DNA from 3 places in the Streptomyces sp. NPDC046379 genome. Region 2 is predicted to be linked to each of the others. Evidence: riboswitches for the same ligand, from Rfam matches in the RefSeq annotation. Region 2 holds a riboswitch; each other region holds the start of a gene.
What was found. A riboswitch is a leader RNA that binds a small molecule or an ion and turns the genes downstream of it on or off. The one in region 2 is predicted to bind cobalamin.
Positions count from the first base shown of each region.

Region 1: it holds a riboswitch for cobalamin, as region 2 does, so the genes downstream of both, ACZ6KF_RS21220 (energy-coupling factor ABC transporter permease) here and ACZ6KF_RS12925 (cobalamin biosynthesis protein) in region 2, are expected to answer to the same signal.
Region 3: it holds a riboswitch for cobalamin, as region 2 does, so the genes downstream of both, ACZ6KF_RS23570 (ribonucleoside-diphosphate reductase subunit alpha) here and ACZ6KF_RS12925 (cobalamin biosynthesis protein) in region 2, are expected to answer to the same signal.

Region 1 is NZ_JBVJFP010000011.1:294,423-300,392, reverse strand. It holds partial or broken gene ACZ6KF_RS21225 (PQQ-dependent sugar dehydrogenase) at 1-1,960, opposite strand, end outside; cobalamin riboswitch at 2,246-2,428, shown strand; gene ACZ6KF_RS21220 (energy-coupling factor ABC transporter permease) at 2,459-3,148, shown strand; gene ACZ6KF_RS21215 (energy-coupling factor ABC transporter substrate-binding protein) at 3,145-3,570, shown strand; gene cbiQ (cobalt ECF transporter T component CbiQ) at 3,576-4,325, shown strand; gene ACZ6KF_RS21205 (energy-coupling factor ABC transporter ATP-binding protein) at 4,322-5,191, shown strand; gene ACZ6KF_RS21200 (catalase) at 5,369-5,970, shown strand, end outside.
Region 2 is NZ_JBVJFP010000006.1:51,388-57,357, reverse strand. It holds gene cobN (cobaltochelatase subunit CobN) at 1-1,070, opposite strand, end outside; gene ACZ6KF_RS12930 (cobyric acid synthase) at 1,067-2,599, opposite strand; gene ACZ6KF_RS12925 (cobalamin biosynthesis protein) at 2,599-3,552, opposite strand; cobalamin riboswitch at 3,670-3,810, opposite strand; gene ACZ6KF_RS12920 (hypothetical protein) at 3,995-4,219, opposite strand; gene ACZ6KF_RS12915 (inorganic phosphate transporter) at 4,238-5,476, opposite strand; gene ACZ6KF_RS12910 (class II aldolase/adducin family protein) at 5,755-5,970, shown strand, end outside.
Region 3 is NZ_JBVJFP010000013.1:226,166-232,135, forward strand. It holds gene ACZ6KF_RS23555 (DUF3311 domain-containing protein) at 1-172, shown strand, start outside; gene mctP (monocarboxylate uptake permease MctP) at 169-1,797, shown strand; gene ACZ6KF_RS23565 (GNAT family N-acetyltransferase) at 1,867-2,376, shown strand; cobalamin riboswitch at 2,529-2,652, shown strand; gene ACZ6KF_RS23570 (ribonucleoside-diphosphate reductase subunit alpha) at 2,771-5,167, shown strand; gene ACZ6KF_RS23575 (ribonucleotide-diphosphate reductase subunit beta) at 5,218-5,970, shown strand, end outside.

The sequences.
Region 1 (5,970 bases), on a different contig from region 2:
GGGTCTGCAGGGTGCCGCTGCAGCCGGTGGCCGAGGTCTGCGGGTGGCCGTGGCTGTCGTGGCCGACGATGAAGGTGACCTTGACCTTGGAGCAGTCGACGGCGCCGTCCTCGGGGTCGGTGACCGTCACCCTGAACGGGATCGCCGCGCCGAAGTCGTAGACGCGGCCGTCCAGGGGCAGGTCGATGCTGACCGTGGGAGCGGTGTTGCCGACGGTGATCCGCACGGACGCGGTCGCCGACTTGCCGGTGGAGTCCGTGATCTTCAGCGTGGCCGTGTACTGGCCGTTGGCGGTGTACGTGTGCGAGGGGTTGGCCGCGGTGGAGGTGGCGCCGTCGCCGAAGGTCCAGGCGTACGAGAGGGCGTCGCCGTCGGGGTCCGAGCTGCCCGCGGAGGAGAAGGCGACCGCCAACGGGGCCCTGCCCGAGGTCACGTTGGCCTTGGCCTGGGCGATCGGGGCCCGGCCGCCGGTGACGTGCTCGATGCGGTAGAGGGCCGAGTTCTCGTCGCCGTTGAAGTAGCCGGTGCCGTAGTCGAGGACGTAGAGCGCGCCGTCCGGGCCGAAGGCCATGTCCATCACCTGGGTCCCGGTCCAGGGGAAGGCGTTGATGGACTGCACGGTCCCGTCGGAGCCGGACTCGATCCGCTTGATCCAGCGGCGCCCGAACTCACCGGCGAAGAAGTCCCCGTCGTACTCCTGCGGGAACTTCACCTCGGAAGTGGAGGCGGCGTCGTAGCGGTAGACGGGGCCGCCCATGGGGGACTCCGAGCCGCCGCCGAACTCCGGTACGGAGCCGCCGTCGTACGGGATCCAGGCGGGCTGGGCGGGCGGCAGGTCGGTCAGGCCGGTGTTGCGCGGCGAGGTGTTCTTCGGGGCCGCGCAGTCGAACTTCGCGCCGGAGGCCCCGGAGGCGAAGTCGTAGTCCGTGTACGCGTTGTTCGCTCCGGTGCAGTACGGCCAGCCGTAGTTGCCCGCCTTGGTGATCCGGTTGAACTCGACCTGGCCGGCGGGTCCACGAGAGGCGCTGGCGGTGCCGGCGTCGGGGCCGTAGTCGCCGAGGTAGACGATGCCGGTGGCCTTGTCGACGCTCATCCGGAAGGGGTTGCGGAAGCCCATCGCGTAGATCTCGGGCCGGGTCCGGGCGGTGCCGGGCGGGAAGAGGTTGCCGGCCGGGACGGAATACGATCCGTCGGCGTTGACCTTGATGCGCAGGACCTTGCCGCGCAGGTCGTTGGTGTTGCCCGAGGAACGCTGGGCGTCGTAGGCGGGGTTGCGGGAGGCCCGCTCGTCGATCGGGGTGTAGCCGTCCGAGGCGAACGGGTTGGTGTCGTCGCCGGTCGACAGGTACAGGTTGCCCGCCGCGTCGAAGTCGATGTCCCCGCCGACGTGGCAGCACAGGCCGCGCGAGGCGGGCACGTCGAGGATCTTCTTCTCGCTGGCGAGGTCGAGGGTGCCGTCCGTCCTCAGCACGAACCGGGAGAGCCGGTTGACGCCGTCGAACGGGGCGAAGTCGGCGGCCGTGCCGTCGGCCGGGGCGTCGCCGGCCGGGGTGGTCAGCTTGGGCGCGTAGTAGAGGTAGACGAACCGGTTGGCGGTGAAGCCCGGGTCCACCGCGACGCCTTGCAGGCCTTCCTCGTCGTGGCTGTAGACGTCCAGCTTCCCGGCGACGGTCGTGGTGCCGGCGGCGTTGGTGAGCCGCAGGGTGCCGTCCCGCGAGGTGTGCAGCACCGAACGGTCCGGCAGGACCGCCAGCGTCATCGGCTCGCCCGTCTCGGCCACGCCCTTGGCCAGCGTGACCTGCTGGAAGTCCCCGACGGCGGCCTCGGCCCGGACGCCGCCCGGGTCCGCGGGGGCGGCGGCCGCCGGTGCCGCCGGCAACAGAAGGCCGAGGACGCCCGCCACGGCGGGCAGCAGGAAGCGGAAACGGACACGTCTGCGTCCGAACGGTCTCGTGCGCACAGAAGTCTCCCAGTGGTGTGGGGTGGCGGCATGCCGCAGGGCATGCCGAAGGGAGTACGGGCGCGCGCCGTCGCGCCGTCGAGCCCCGGCCACGAGTCGCTCATGACCGGTTCATTTCAAGGAAGTTAGCGGGCTTGGTCCGGACCCGTAACCCCTTTCGTTCATGATCTCGATACTTTTTCCGCTGCCGGGACAAAGTGCGGGGGGCCGGTTCCGGGCGCACGGGTGAGCCGCCCGTGCCGTCCACCGCCCCCGTCCGCGCTTGTCAGCACCCTTGTGCGGGCACTACTGTCACCACGCCTTGGTGAACGGGAAATCCGGTGTGATGCCGGTGCGGCCCTCGCCACTGTGATCGGGAAGTCCGGCTCCGGCCCTCGCGGGCAGCCACTGGGTCCTCGGACCCGGGAAGGCGGAGCACGGGCGGTGGTACCCGTCAGCCAGGAGACCGGCCAAGGCGCGTCAACCATCCACGAGGTGCTGGAGAGGGTCTGCTGAGCCATGCACATAGCCGAGGGTTTCCTGCCTCCGGCGCACGCCGTCGCCTGGGGCGTCGCGTCCGCGCCGTTCGTCGTCCACGGAGTGCGATCTCTCACACGCGAGGTACGGGAGCATCCCGAGAGCACCCTGCTCCTCGGCGCCTCCGGAGCCTTCACGTTCGTCCTGTCCGCGCTGAAGCTGCCTTCGGTTACCGGGAGTTGTTCCCATCCGACCGGCACGGGCCTCGGCGCCATCCTGTTCCGGCCGCCGGTCATGGCGGTGCTGGGCACCATCACCCTGCTCTTCCAGGCGCTGCTGCTCGCGCACGGCGGCCTGACGACGCTCGGCGCCAACGTGTTCTCCATGGCGATCGCCGGCCCCTGGGCCGGCTACGCGGCGTACCGGCTGCTGCGGCGCTGTGAAGTGCCGCTGATGCCCGCGGTGTTCTGCGGCGCGTTCGTCGCCGACCTGTCCACGTACTGCGTCACCAGCGTCCAGCTGGCGCTGGCCTTCCCCGACCCGGGCAGCGGGTTCCTGGGCGCGCTCGGCAAGTTCGGGTCCATCTTCGCCGTCACGCAGATCCCGCTCGCGGTGAGCGAGGGCCTGCTGACGGTGCTGGTGATGCGGCTGCTGGTGCAGTCCAGCAAGGGCGAACTGACCCGGCTGGGCGTGCTGGTGGCGGGGCGCCGCGAGGAGGCGGTGGCCCGATGAGCCGCAACGCGAAGATCAACCTCCTGCTGCTGGCCGTCGTGGTGGCCCTCGCCGTGCTGCCGCTGGCGCTGGGGCTCGGCGACGACGAGGAGGAGCCGTTCGCCGGGGCGGACGCCCAGGCCGAGACGGCGATCACCGAGATCGAGCCGGACTACGAGCCCTGGTTCTCGCCCCTGTACGAGCCGCCGTCCGGCGAGATCGAGTCCGCGCTGTTCTCCGTGCAGGCGGCCCTCGGCGCGGGCGTCCTCGCCTACTACTTCGGCCTGCGCCGGGGCAGGCGGCAGGGCGAGCGGCAGGCCCGTGAAGCGCTGGGGCCCGAGGCGCCGAGGGCCGCGGAGCCCGAGCCCGCGGAGCCCGCGGGCGCCGGGGACGCCGCCGTGCCGGCGGGCCCGGAGGGCGGGTCCCGTCCCGGGCGGGACTGACCCGGGTGCTGCCGATCGACGCGGCGGCGCACAGCAGCCGCTGGCGCCGCCGCCATCCCGTGGACAAGGCCGTGCTCGGGCTCGGACTGACCGTGCTGGCGGTCTCGCTGCCGCCCTGGCCGGGCGCGGCCCTGGTGCTGGTGGCCGCGCTCGCCGTGCTGCTGGGCCCGGCGGGCGTGCCGGGCCGCCGGCTGTGGCGGGCCTACCGGGTGCCGCTGGGCTTCTGCGCGACCGGCGCGGTCACGCTGCTCGTCCAGGTCGGGGGCCCGGACGGGTTCCTGGCGCCGGCCGAGGGCGGGGCGGTGCGCGCCGGGGAGCTGATGCTGCGGACGTCGGCGGCCTCCCTCGGGGTGCTGCTCTTCGCCTTCACCACTCCCCTGTCCGACCTGCTGCCGCGGCTGGTGCGGGCCGGGGTGCCCGCGCCCGTCGTCGACGTCGCCCTGGTGACGTACCGGATGAGTTTCCTGCTGCTCGACTCGGTGCGCCGCGTCCGGGAGGCGCAGGCCGCCCGGCTCGGGCACGCGGGCCGCGCCGCCGCCTGGCGTTCGCTGGGCGGGCTCGGCGCGACGGCGTTCGTGCGGGCCTTCGACCGGGCGGCGCGGCTGCAGGCCGGGCTCGCCGGGCGCGGCTACGACGGCACCCTGCGCGTCCTGGTCCCCGAGGCCCGTGTCTCCCTCCCCTTCCTCGCCGGCAGCGCCGCCCTTCTCACGGCGCTGACCGCACTCACCTTCGTCCTGGAAAGGCCGCTGTCATGAGCGAGCCCGTGCCGGTCGCCCTGCACGGCGCGTCCTTCGCCTACGAGGACGGCCCCACGGTGCTGTCCGGCCTCGACTTCGAGGTGCGCGAGCACCGTGCGCTCGCCCTGCTGGGCCGCAACGGCAGCGGCAAGACCACGCTGATGCGGCTGCTCGCCGGAGGGCTGCGGCCCCGTACCGGCCGGCTGACCGTCGACGGCCGTCCGGTGACGTACGACCGCAAGGGCCTGACCCGGCTGCGGACGACCGTCCAGCTCGTCGTGCAGGACCCCGACGACCAGCTGTTCGCGGCGTCCGTCGGGCAGGACGTGTCGTTCGGCCCGCTCAACCTCGGGCTGTCCGACGCCGAGGTGCGGGCGCGCGTCGCGGAGGCCCTGGCCGCCCTGGACATCACCGCGCTGGCCGACCGGCCCACGCACCTGCTGTCGTACGGGCAGCGCAAGCGGACCGCGATCGCGGGCGCCGTCGCGATGCGGCCCCGGGTGCTGATCCTCGACGAGCCGACGGCCGGGCTCGACCCGGACGGCCAGGAGCGGCTGCTGGCGACCCTCGGCGAGCTGCGCGAGCGGGGCACGACGGTGGTGATGGCCACCCACGACGTCGACCTCGCCCTGCGCTGGGCCGACGACGCCGCCCTCCTCACCCCGTCCGGCGTGCGCACCGGCCCGGCCCCGACCGTCCTGGCCCGCACCGGCCTGCTGCGCGAGGCGGGCCTGCGCCTGCCCTGGGGCGTGGCGGCGGCCCGCCTGCTGCACGCCCAGGGCCTGCTGGCCGACCCGGCCCGCGGACCCCGTACCGCCGAGGAGCTGGCGGCGCGGGCGGCGGAGGCCGGGGCGCCCGGCAGGGGCGCCGCCGGACGGGCGTGAGCACCGCGCCGGCCGCCCGGCGACGCCGTGGGTGATTCACGGCATACCGCCGGAAGGCCGCACATGTGTTAGTCGTCCGCGTGGGCCGGGGTACTCGTAGGGCTTGCACTGATCGGCCGGCCGTTGCGCAGCGGACCCGCTCCGCGCGATGCCGGGACAGCCGAAGGAGTTCCCACCATGACGGACGTGTCCAGCAAGGGCCCCGCCCCGGGCGACGACCGCAAGGTACTCACCAACCGGCAGGGCCATCCTGTCTATGACAACCAGAACCAGCGGACGGTCGGCGCCCGGGGGCCCGCGACGCTGGAGAACTACCAGTTCCTCGAGAAGATCAGCCACTTCGACCGGGAGCGCATCCCGGAGCGCGTGGTGCACGCCCGCGGGGTGACGGCGTACGGCTTCTTCGAGGCGTACGGCGCCTGGGGCGACGAGCCGATCAGCCGTTTCACCCGGGCCAAGCTGTTCCAGGAGCGCGGCAAGCGCACCGACCTGGCCGTCCGGTTCTCCACGGTGATCGGCGGACGCGACTCCTCCGAGGCCGCGCGCGACCCCCGTGGCTTCGCCGTGAAGTTCTACACGGAGGACGGCAACTGGGATCTCGTCGGCAACAACCTGGGGGTCTTCTTCATCCGGGACGCGATCAAGTTCCCGGACGTCATCCACGCCCTCAAGCCGGACCCGGTGACCTTCGAGCAGCAGCCGCGGCGGATCTTCGACTTCATGTCGCAGACGCCGGAGTCGATGCACATGCTGGTCAACCTGTTCAGCCCGCGCGGCAT
Region 2 (5,970 bases):
GAGGCGGGCGTGTCCAGGCCGACGGCGTTGCCGACGCGGGAGTGCTTGGTCGGGTACGCGGTGAAGACGAGCGCCAGCTTCTTGTCGGCGTTCGGCTTGTGCCCGAGCCGGGCGTGCCGTACGGCGATCCCGGCCACCCGCGCGGCCCGCTCGGGGTCGGCGACGTACACCGGGACGTCGTCCGGGCCCTGCTCCTTGAAGGAGAACGGCACGGTGATCAGCCGCCCGTCGAACTCCGGGATGGCGACCTGCATCGCGGCGTCCATCGGGGACAGCGCGGCGTCGGACGCGTCCCAGGCGGCCCGCGAGGAGGTGAGGCACAGGCCCTGCAGCACCGGCACGTTCAGGTCGGCGAGCGCCCCGACGTCCCAGGCCTCCTCGTCGCCGCCGGCCGAAGCACCGGAGGCGTGCGTGCCGCCGGCGGCGAGGACCGTGGCGATCAGGGCGTCGGCGCGGCCCAGGATCCCGTACAGGCCCTCCTCCGCGCCGCGCAGCGAACCGCAGTACACCGGAAGGGCGTTGGCGCCCTGTGCCTCGATCGCGTCGCACAGGGTGTCCACGAAGGCGGTGTTGCCGCTGAGTTCGTGGGCGCGGTAGAAGAGCACGCCGACCGTCGGGCGGCCGTCCGCGACGGCGCGCTCGCCGTGGACGCCGTACTCCGGCATCCTGCGCGGCTCCTCGAAACCCTCGCCGGTCAGCAGCACGGTGTCGGAGAGGAACCGGGCCAGTTCGGTGAGGTTGTCCGGCCCGCCCTCGACGAGGTACCGCAGCGCCTCGGCCACCACGCCGGCCGGGACGGACGACTCGGCCATCAGCTCCGCGTCCGGCACGGCCTCGCCGCCGAGCAGCACGGTCGGCACGCCGGACGCCTTCAGCGCGGCGAGCCCGTCCTCCCAGGCGCGCTTGCCGCCCAGCAGCCGTACGACGGCGATGTCCGCGCCCTCCAGGAGCGCGGGCAGTTCCTCCTGGACGTCGACGCGGGTCGGGTTGCCGATCCGGTAGCCGGCGTCCGCGGCGTGGGCCGCCAGCAGATCGGTGTCGGCGGTCGACAACAACAACACTGTGCTCATGCGGGCGCTCCCGGTGGAATGAAAGGCAGTCCTTGCGGCGCGCCCGACTCGATGAGCCGCCACAGCGCGTCCGTGTCCGCGTGCTGTTCGATCAGGTCGCCGAGCCGGTCGAGCTGTTGCTCGCGCAACGCGGCGAACGAGGTGTCGGGCGCCGGCACGAAGCGGCGGCCGGCGAGGGCGGCCACCTCGCGCAGGAAGGCGCGCCGGAAGCCGTCCGACTCCAGCGAGCCGTGCCAGTGGGTGCCCCAGGTCGTGCCGATCCGGCAGCCGTCCAGACCGTGTCCTCGGTCGTCGGAGATGAACGTGTCCCCGCCGAGGACGTCGGCCACCCCGTGGTGGATCTCGTAGCCCTCGACCCGCTCGCCGAGGGCCTCGCCGACCGGCCGGGTGAGGGTCTTCTCGCGGGCGAAGCGCACCCGCACCGGCAGGATGCCGAGGCCGTCCACCTGTCCGCGTCGGCTCTCGACGTCGTCCTCGATGCGCTCGCCGAGGACCTGGAAGCCGCCGCAGATCCCGAGGACGGGCCGGCCCTCCGCGGCCCGGCGGCGCAGCGCCCCGGCGAGCCCGCGCTCGTGCAGCCAGTCCAGCGCCCGCACGGTGCCGCGGGTCCCCGGCAGCACGACCAGGTCGGCGTCGGCCAGTTCCTCCGGCCGGTCCACGAACCGCACCACGACGCCCGGCTCGGCGGCCAGCGCGTCGACGTCGGTGAAGTTGGACATCAGCGGCACCGCGCACACGGCGACGCGCAGCACGTCCTCGCCGACGGGCGGGGCGGTGTTCGACTCGCGCACGGTCCCGCGCAGCGACACCCTCAGTCCGTCCTCCTCGTCGATGCCGAGCCCGTGCCGGTACGGCAGCACGCCGTACGTCCCCCGCCCGGTGAGGTCCCGGAGCATGTCCAGGCCCGGCTCCAGCAGCGAGACGTCGCCGCGGAACTTGTTCACCAGGAACCCGGCGACCAGCGCCTGGTCCTCGGGCGAGAGCAGCGCCACCGTGCCGAAGAAGGACGCGAAGACGCCCCCGCGGTCGATGTCGCCCACCACCAGCACGGGCAGCCGCGCGTTGCGGGCGATCCCCATGTTCACGATGTCGGTCCGCCGCAGGTTGATCTCCGCCGGACTGCCGGCCCCCTCACAGATCACCGCGTCATACGTGCCCCGCAACTGCTCCAGACAGTCCAGCACCGTGCCCAGCAGCCGCTGCTGCCGCCCGCCGTGGTAGCCGCGGGCGCTCAGCTCGCCCACCGGCCTGCCCAGCAGCACCACCTGGCTGCTCTGCTCGCCGCCCGGCTTGAGCAGCACCGGGTTCATCAGGGCGGTCGGCTCGATCCGGCAGGCCTGCGCCTGCATGGCCTGAGCCCGCCCGATCTCCGCGCCCTCGCGGGTCACGAAGGAGTTCAGCGACATGTTCTGCGCCTTGAACGGCGCCACCTTCACGCCCTGGCGGACCAGCCAGCGGCAGATTCCGGCGGTGACCACGCTCTTGCCGGCGTCGGAGGTGGTGCCGGCGACGAGGAGCCCTCCGCTCATCACGTACGTCCTCTCTGCAGGGCGGACTTCACCACGGACACGCCCGCGCACACCCCGAGCGCGAGCACGCTCACGCGCCGGGACAGCCGGATCGCGCGCCGGATGTCCCCGACCTCGACGGCGCGCCCGGCTGCCCCGTTGAGCACGGGCCGGTGCTCGACGCGCCCGCCGTACGACAGCGTCCCGCCGAGCCGCACCCCGAGCGCCCCCGCGAACGAGGCCTCCACGGGCCCGGCGTTGGGACTCGGGTGCCTGTGGGCGTCGGTCCGCCAGGCCCGCAGCGCGCCGCGCGGATCGTCACCGGCCGCGGCGGCGAGGACGGCGGTGAGCCGCGCGCCCGGCCATCCGGCGAGGTCGTCGAGGCGGGCGGAGGCCCAGCCGTAACGGCGGTGGCGGGGCGACTTGTGGCCGACCATGGCGTCGAGGGTGTTGACGGCCCGGAAGCCGAGCAGCCCCGGCACTCCGCAGGCCGCGCCCCACACCAGCGCGCCGACCACGGCGTCCGAGGTGTTCTCGGCGACGGACTCCACCACCGCGCGGGCGATCCCGTCGGCGTCCAGCGCCTGCGGGTCGCGCCCGCACAGGTGCGGCAGCCGGTCCCGGGCGGCCTCGACGTCCCCGGCCTCCAGGGCGCGCCCGACGGCTTCGGCCTCGCGGGCGAGGGAGGTACCGCCGACGACGGCCCAGGTGGCGGCGCCGGTCAGCAGGACGGAGGCGGCGGGGGAGGAGCGTACGGCACGGGAGGCGGCGGCCCCGAGGGCGACGGCGCCGCCGGCGCACAGCGCGGTGTGCAGCGCGCCCCACCCGCGGTGGTCACGCCACAGCACCCGTTCCACGGCGCCCGCGGCACGTCCGAACGCGGCGACCGGGTGCCCGCGGCGGGGATCGCCGAGGAGCAGGTCGCCGAGGAGGCCGGCGGTGGCGCCGTACGCGAAGACGCGATCGGCACGCATCGGGCTCAGCCGGTCGCGAGGTCGCGTGGGGAGGCGTCGGGAAGAGACCTGGTGCTGAGCCTCGAACGGCAGCCGAGCATCGCGTTGTGTCCTCACTCAGGGTGTCCACGCCCTGGTTCGACGAGACCGGCGGTGAGAGTTCCTGGCTCCCGGGGTTTCCTGCCCCGGTCACAGTGGCGGGACCGCGCCGGATTCTCACCGGGCTTCCTCTCCTGCCGCCGTACATGGCCCCGGAAGTCCACCACGGGGTTGGAAGGGCCGTCAACTTGCCGTTGACCTGCGGGAGGGGAGTGTGCTGAGGCCCACACCGGCCCCCTTGCGCCCGCCCCTGGTCCCGGAACGCGCGGATGCCCGCCTGCCCCGGCCACCGGTGAGGGCGGCCCGGGCAGGCGGGCGTCGAGGGGAAGGGCCCGAAGGGGGAGCGGGCTGCGAGGGGGGAGGGCTACGCGACGATCAGGTAGATCCCGTACGCCACCGCCGCCGCGCACCCGGCGAAGGCCGCGTAGGCGCCGGTCAGCGCGAGGACCGCGGAGCCGCCGCCGTTGGCCGCGGCGCGCTCACGGCGGGACAGTCCCGCGATGCCGAGGGTGAACAGGCCCACGAGGGCCACGGTGACCACGAGGCTGACGCCGAAGACGGAGCCGAGGGCCGCCCAGTCGATCTTCATGCTGCTTCCGTTCCTTCGTCAGACGGGGGTGGAGGCCGACGGGGCCTTGGAGTCGCTCGCCTGGGCGGGGATCGCCGCCGCCAGTTCCTCCGCCGCGGCGGCGGTGGGCGGCGGGGTGACCGCGGCCATGGCGGTGGTGACCACGCCGGCCGGCTCCTCGGTGTCGTTGACGTTGGTGTGGTCGACGACCTCGCGGCGGGAGATCTTCCAGATGGCGGCGCTGGAGCCGACCAGGAAGACGGCCACGAGCGCGGTGCCCCAGTCGCCGAAGCGGGTGACGACCTCGGCGAGCGCGCCCACCAGGGCGGCGGCCGGCAGGGTCAGGCCCCAGGCGACGAACATCCGGGTGGCGGTGGACCAGCGGACCACGCCGCCCTTGCGGCCCAGGCCCGCGCCCATCACGGCGCCGGAGACCGAGTGCGTGGTGGAGAGGGAGAAGCCGAGGTGGGAGGAGGCGAGGATGACCGTCGCGGCGCTGGTCTGGGCGGCGAAGCCCTGCTGCGGCTGGAGGTCGGTCAGGCCCTTGCCCATGGTGCGGATGATGCGCCAGCCGCCGAGGTAGGTGCCGAGGGCGATGGCCACGCCCGCGGAGAGGATGACCCACATGGGCGGGTCGGAGTCGGGGGCGAGGGTGCCGCCGGCGACCAGGGCGAGGGTGATGATGCCCATCGTCTTCTGGGCGTCGTTGGTGCCGTGGGCGAGGGAGACCAGGCCGGCGGAGGCGATCTGCCCGGCGCGGTAGCCCTTGGCCGAGGCCTCGCCGTCGGCCTTGCGGCCGAGCCGGTACGTCAGCCGGGTGCCGAGCATCGCCGCGACGCCCGCCACCAGCGGGGCGGCGATGGCCGGGATGAGCACCTTGGTGACCAGCGCGTCGCCGTGCACCGCGCCGAAGCCGGCGGAGGCGACGGTGGCGCCGACCAGGCCGCCCATGAGGGCGTGCGAGGAGGACGAGGGCAGGCCCACCAGCCAGGTCAGCAGGTTCCACAGGATCGCGCCGACCAGCGCGGCGAAGATGACCTCGGGACGAATTCCGCTCTCGTCGACCAGGCCCTTGGAGATCGTGTTGGCGACCTCCACCGAAAGGAACGCGCCGACCAGATTGAGGACGGCGGACATGGCCACGGCGACCTTGGGCCGCAGAGCACCGGTGGAGATGGTGGTGGCCATCGCGTTGGCGGTGTCGTGGAAACCGTTCGTGAAATCGAACGCGAGTGCGGTTACCACCACAATCGCGAGGATCAGCGAGATGCCTTCCATTTACCCAGGCAATCGTTCGAGGTCATTGGCTGGACGAACGTAAGTAACCCAGGTGAACGCAAGGTGAACTGAGAAGGGCTTCTGGGTGTCCGTAGGTCGGCTCCGGCCTTCACCAACGATCCTTTGGTGAACCGCTCCACGCCGACGACCCGGCGACGGCCCGGACGCCCCAAGGCCCCTGCCCCGAAAGCCGTTCCGCATCCGGTTCCGCATCCGGCCCGCGGGGCGCCGGAAGGAGACGTTGGTCACCCGCCCGGCCGCCTGGCAGGATCCGCGCCATGGGTGAACCGAAGGGTGAGCGAACGGGTGGGCGGGCACAGCGGGAACGGGCGGCCTGGGAGGCCCTCGTCGCGACGGCCCGGCGCACCGTCGCCGACGGACTGGTCGTCGGCACCTCGGGCAACGTGTCCGTACGCGTCGGCGACGTCGTCCTGGTCACGCCCTCGGGCGTCCCGTACGACCGGCTCACGCCGGACGACCTGACCGGGGTCGAC
Region 3 (5,970 bases), on a different contig from region 2:
GTGGGTCGGGTCGTACGCCAGAACCGAACCGCAGTTCATCGGCATCCCGTTCTTCTACTGGTACCAGATGGCGTGGGTGCTCATCTCCACGGCGCTGACGATGGTCGCCTTCAAGCTCTGGCAGCGTGACCAGCGCGCCCGCGGCGGCCGGAAGGGCGGTGCCGCGCGATGAACGAGGGCGTCAACGGCGTCGCGCTCGCCGTCTTCATCTTCTTCTTCCTGGCCGTCACGGTCATGGGCTTCCTCGCCTCGCGCTGGCGCAGGGCCGAGAACGAGCACAGCCTCGACGAATGGGGCCTGGGCGGCCGGTCGTTCGGCACCTGGGTCACGTGGTTCCTGCTCGGCGGCGACCTCTACACGGCGTACACCTTCGTGGCGGTCCCGGCGGCGATCTACGCGGCGGGCGCGGCCGGGTTCTTCGCCGTGCCGTACACCATCCTGGTCTACCCGCTGATCTTCACCTTCCTGCCCCGCCTGTGGTCGGTCTCGCACAAGCACGGCTATGTGACGACGTCCGACTTCGTGCGCGGCCGGTTCGGCTCCAAGGGCCTGTCGCTGGCGGTGGCGCTCACCGGCATCCTGGCGACGATGCCGTACATCGCGCTCCAACTGGTCGGCATCCAGGCCGTGCTGGACGTCATGGGCGTCGGCGGCGGCGAGGACACCAACTGGTTCATCAAGGACCTGCCGCTGCTGATCGCCTTCGGCGTGCTGGCCGCGTACACCTACTCGTCGGGGCTGCGGGCGCCGGCGCTGATCGCGTTCGTGAAGGACACGCTGATCTACATCGTCATCGCGGTGGCGATCATCTACATCCCGATCAAGCTGGGCGGCTTCGACGACGTCTTCGCCAAGGCGGGCGAGGCGTTCGGCGAGACCAACCCGGCGACGGGCGCTCCGCGCGGGGCGCTGGTGCCGGGCGACGCGGGCCAGTGGACGTACGCCACGCTGGCGCTGGGCTCCGCGCTCGCGCTGTTCATGTACCCGCACTCGATCACCGCGACGCTGTCCTCGCGCAGCCGTGAGGTGATCCGCCGCAACACCACGATCCTGCCGCTGTACTCGCTGATGCTCGGCCTGCTGGCGCTGCTCGGCTTCATGGCCATCGCGGCCGGGGTCAAGGTGTCCAACGGGCAGCTGGCGATCCCGCAGCTGTTCGAGAACATGTTCCCGGACTGGTTCGCGGGCGTCGCCTTCGCGGCCATCGGCATCGGCGCGCTGGTCCCGGCGGCGATCATGTCGATCGCGGCGGCGAACCTGTTCACCCGCAACATCTACAAGGACTTCCTCAAGCCGGACGCCACGCCGGAGCAGGAGACCCGGGTCTCCAAGCTGGTGTCGCTGCTGGTGAAGGTGGGCGCGCTCGCCTTCGTCCTGACCATGGACAAGACGGTGGCCATCAACTTCCAGCTGCTGGGCGGCATCTGGATCCTCCAGACGTTCCCGGCGCTGGTGGGCGGCCTGTTCACGCGCTGGTTCCACCGCTGGGCGCTGCTGGCCGGCTGGGCGGTCGGCATGCTCTACGGCACGGTCGCCGCGTACGGCGTCGCCTCGCCGACGCAGAAGCACTTCGGCGGCTCGTCGAAGGAGATCCCCGGCATCGGCGAGATCGGCTACATCGGCCTCACGGCGTTCGTGATCAACCTGGCGGTGACGGTGGTCCTGACCTTCGTGCTGCGGGCGGTGAAGGCCCCCGACGGCGTCGACGAGACGCGCCCCGAGGACTACACCGCGGACGCCGGCGACCCGGGCGTCCAGGTGGAACTCCCGCCGGCCACCGCGGGATCGGCCCACTGACCGACGCACACCCCGGCGGGCCGTCGCAGGCAGGACCTGCGGCGGCCCGCCGTCGTGCACACTCCCCCCATGGACATCGTCATCCGCCCGGCGGAACCCGCCGAGTACGCGCCCCTCGGAGAGATCACCGCGCATGCCTATCTCCAGGACGGCCTCCTCGACTTCGGTGAGAGCGACGCGTACCTGGGCGAGTTGCGGGACGTGGCGAAGCGCGCCGCCCACGCCGAGGTACTGGTCGCCGTGCGCGACGGCGAGGTGCTCGGCGGCGTCACCTTCGTGCCCTCCGGCGGTCCCATGGCCGACATCGCGGAGCCCGGCGAAGCCGAGATACGGATGCTCGCGGTCGCGCACGCCGCACGCGGCCGGGGCGTCGGCGAGGCGCTGGCCCGCGCCTGCGTCGAGCGGGCGCGGAGCCTGACCGGCTGCAACGGCGTCGTGCTGTCCAGTCAGCGCACGATGCACGCCGCCCACCGCATCTACGAGCGGCTGGGTTTCGTCCGCACCCCGGAGCGCGACTGGAACCCCCTCCCGGACGTGGACGACGTCCTGCTGATCACCTACGCGCTCGCCCTGCGCTGACGCTCCTCCGACCCGACCCGACCCGACCCGGCCCGACCCGACCGCGGCCCGCCCTGACGCTTCGCCGTCCCCGCCTCCGGCACTCCCGCGCTCCGACGCGACACGGCGGGGCACAACATCTGGGGGTGCTTTCCGCGACCGACACAAGATGTATGCTCATGCTCGCTGCCGCCGCAGGGGAATCCGGTGCGAATCCGGAACTGTCCCGCAACGGTGTACACGCGTGTTCACGCACGCCTGTCGAGTCCGACGACCTGCCGGCAGCGCGCCCGGCCGACCGGCCCGGCGCATGACGTCCGGGCCTCGTGGAATGGGTCGGTGGACGCGACGCCGCGTGCGCTCGTGAGCTGCCCCGCCCTCGCAGGCCCCGTGCCGAGCGAGGGAGAGCCCCCACGTGACCATCGCGCCAGCGGATCCCGCTTCAGCGACCCAGGCGACACACACGACGCAGGCGACTCGGGCGTCGCAGTCGGCCCAGCCCGCCGACGACGCCCCCGGAGCCGCCCTGCTGCGGACCCTGACCGAGCTGACCGCCGACCTCCCCGGCGCCGACCCCGGACGGGTCGCCGCCGCCGCGCTGCGCGGCCGATCGGCGCACGCGGACGAGGCCGAACTGCGCGAACTGGCCACGGAGGCCGCCGCCGGCCTGATCTCCGAGGACCCCGCCCACTCGAAGCTCGCCGCCCGGCTGCTCACCCAGACCCTCCGCGCCGAGGCCGCCTCCCAGGGCGTCACCACGTTCACCGAGTCGGTCGCGACCGGTCACCGCGAGGGCCTCGTCGCGGACCGCACCGCGCGGTTCGTGCGCCTCCACGCCGACCGCCTCGACGCCCTGGTCGACCCGGCCGCCGACGACCGCTTCGGCTACTTCGGCCTGCGCACCCTGCACAGCCGCTACCTGCTGCGCCACCCGGTCACCCGCAAGGTCGTCGAGACGCCCCAGCACTTCCTGCTCCGCGTCGCCGCCGGCCTCGCCGAGGACGACACCGCGCGCGCGGTCGACGAGGTCGCCGCCCTCTACCGGCTGATGAGCCGCCTCGACTACCTCCCCTCCTCCCCCACCCTCTTCAACTCCGGCACCCGCCACCCCCAGATGTCGTCCTGCTACCTCCTCGACTCCCCGCAGGACGAGCTGGACTCGATCTACGACCGCTACCACCAGGTCGCCCGCCTGTCGAAGCACGCGGGCGGCATCGGCATCGCCTACTCCCGCGTCCGTGCCCGGGGTTCGCTGATCCGCGGCACCAACGGGCACTCGGGCGGCATCGTCCCGTTCCTGAAGACCCTCGACGCCTCGGTGGCCGCCGTGAACCAGGGAGGCCGGCGCAAGGGAGCCGCGGCGGTGTACCTGGAGACCTGGCACGCGGATATCGAGGAGTTCCTGGAGCTGCGCGACAACACCGGTGAGGACGCCCGCCGCACCCACAACCTGAACCTCGCGCACTGGGTCCCGGACGAGTTCATGCGCCGCGTCGACGCCGACGGCGCGTGGTCGCTGTTCTCCCCGTCCGACGTGCCGGAGCTGACCGACCTGTGGGGCGAGGAGTTCGACGCCGCCTACCGCGCGGCAGAGGAGAAGGGCCTCGCCCGCAAGGTCCTGCCCGCGCGGGAGCTGTACGGCCGGATGATGCGCACCCTCGCGCAGACCGGCAACGGCTGGATGACCTTCAAGGACGCCGCCAACCGCACCGCCAACCAGACCGCCGAGCCCGGTCACGTCGTCCACTCCTCCAACCTCTGCACGGAGATCCTGGAGGTCACCGACGACGGCGAGACGGCGGTTTGCAACCTGGGCTCGGTCAACCTCGGCGCCTTCGTGAGCGGCTCGGACATGGACTGGGAGCGGCTGGACGACACCGTCCGCACCGCCGTCGTCTTCCTCGACCGGGTCGTGGACGTCAACTTCTACCCGACCGAGGAGGCCGGCCGCTCCAACGCCCGCTGGCGTCCGGTCGGCCTCGGCGTGATGGGCCTCCAGGACGTCTTCTTCAAGCTGCGGCTGCCCTTCGACTCCCCCGAGGCACGCGCCCTGTCCACCAGGATCGCCGAGCGGATCATGCTGGCCGCGTACGAGGCCTCCGCCGATTTGGCCGAGCGCAGCGGCCCGCTGCCGGCGTGGGAGAAGACCCGTACCGCCCGCGGCGTCCTGCACCCCGACCACTACGGCGTCGAGCCCGCCTGGCCCGAGCGGTGGGCGGCGCTGCGCGAGCGGATCGCCGCCACCGGCCTGCGCAACTGTCTGCTGCTGGCCGTCGCGCCGACCGCCACCATCGCCTCCATCGCGGGCGTCTACGAGTGCATCGAGCCGCAGGTGTCCAACCTGTTCAAGCGCGAGACCCTCTCCGGCGAGTTCCTCCAGGTCAACCCGTACCTGGTGGAGGACCTCAAGCGGCTCGGCGTCTGGGACGCCCGCAGCCGTGAGGCGCTGCGCGAGTCGAACGGCTCGGTGCGGGACTTCGCCCGGATCCCCGAGGACGTACGGCGCCTGTACCGCACGGCGTGGGAGATCCCGCAGCGCGCCCTGATCGACATGGCCGCCGACCGCACGCCGTACCTGGACCAGTCGCAGTCGCTGAACCTGTTCCTGGAGACGCCGACCATCGGCAAGCTCTCCTCGATGTACGCGTACGCCTGGAAGCGGGGCCTGAAGACGACGTACTACCTGCGCTCCCGCCCGGCGACCCGGATCGCCCGCGCGGCACGGGCGGCCGTCCCCGCGCCGCCGGTCTCCTCCGACGAGGCCGTCGCCTGCTCCCTGGAAAACCCCGAGTCCTGCGAGGCCTGCCAGTGAAGACCAGCCAGAACCTGCTCGACCCCGGCTTCGAGCTGACCCTGCGCCCCATGCGCTACCCGGACTTCTACGAGCGCTACCGGGACGCCATCAAGAACACCTGGACCGTGGAGGAGGTCGACCTCCACTCGGACGTCGCCGACCTCGCGAGGCTGACGCCCGGCGAGCGGCATCTGATCGGCCGGCTGGTCGCCTTCTTCGCGACCGGCGACTCGATCGTCGCGAACAACCTGGTGCTGACGCTCTACAAGCACATCAACTCCCCCGAGGCGCGGCTGTATCTGTCGCGACAGCTGTTCGAGGAGGCCGTCCACGTCCAGTTCTATCTGACGCTGCTCGACACCTATCTGCCCGACCCGGAGGACCGCGCCGCCGCGTTCGCCGCCGTGGAGAACATCCCGTCCATCCGGGAGAAGGCCGAATTCTGCTTCCGGTGGATGGACTCGGTGGAGAAGCTGGACCGGCTCGAGACGCGGGCGGACCGGCGCCGCTTCCTGCTGAACCTGATCTGCTTCGCCGCGTGCATCGAGGGCCTGTTCTTCTACGGGGCCTTCGCGTACGTCTACTGGTTCCGCGGCCGGGGGCTCCTGCACGGCCTGGCCACCGGCACCAACTGGGTGTTCCGGGACGAGACGATGCACATGTCGTTCGCCTTCGACGTGGTCGACACCGTCCGTGCGGAGGAGCCGGAGCTGTTCGACGAGGAGCTGCGGGACGAGGTCACCGCCATGCTGCGGGAGGCCGTCGAGGCCGAGCTGCAGTTCGCGCGCGACCTGTGCGGCGACGGCCTCCCGGGGATGAAC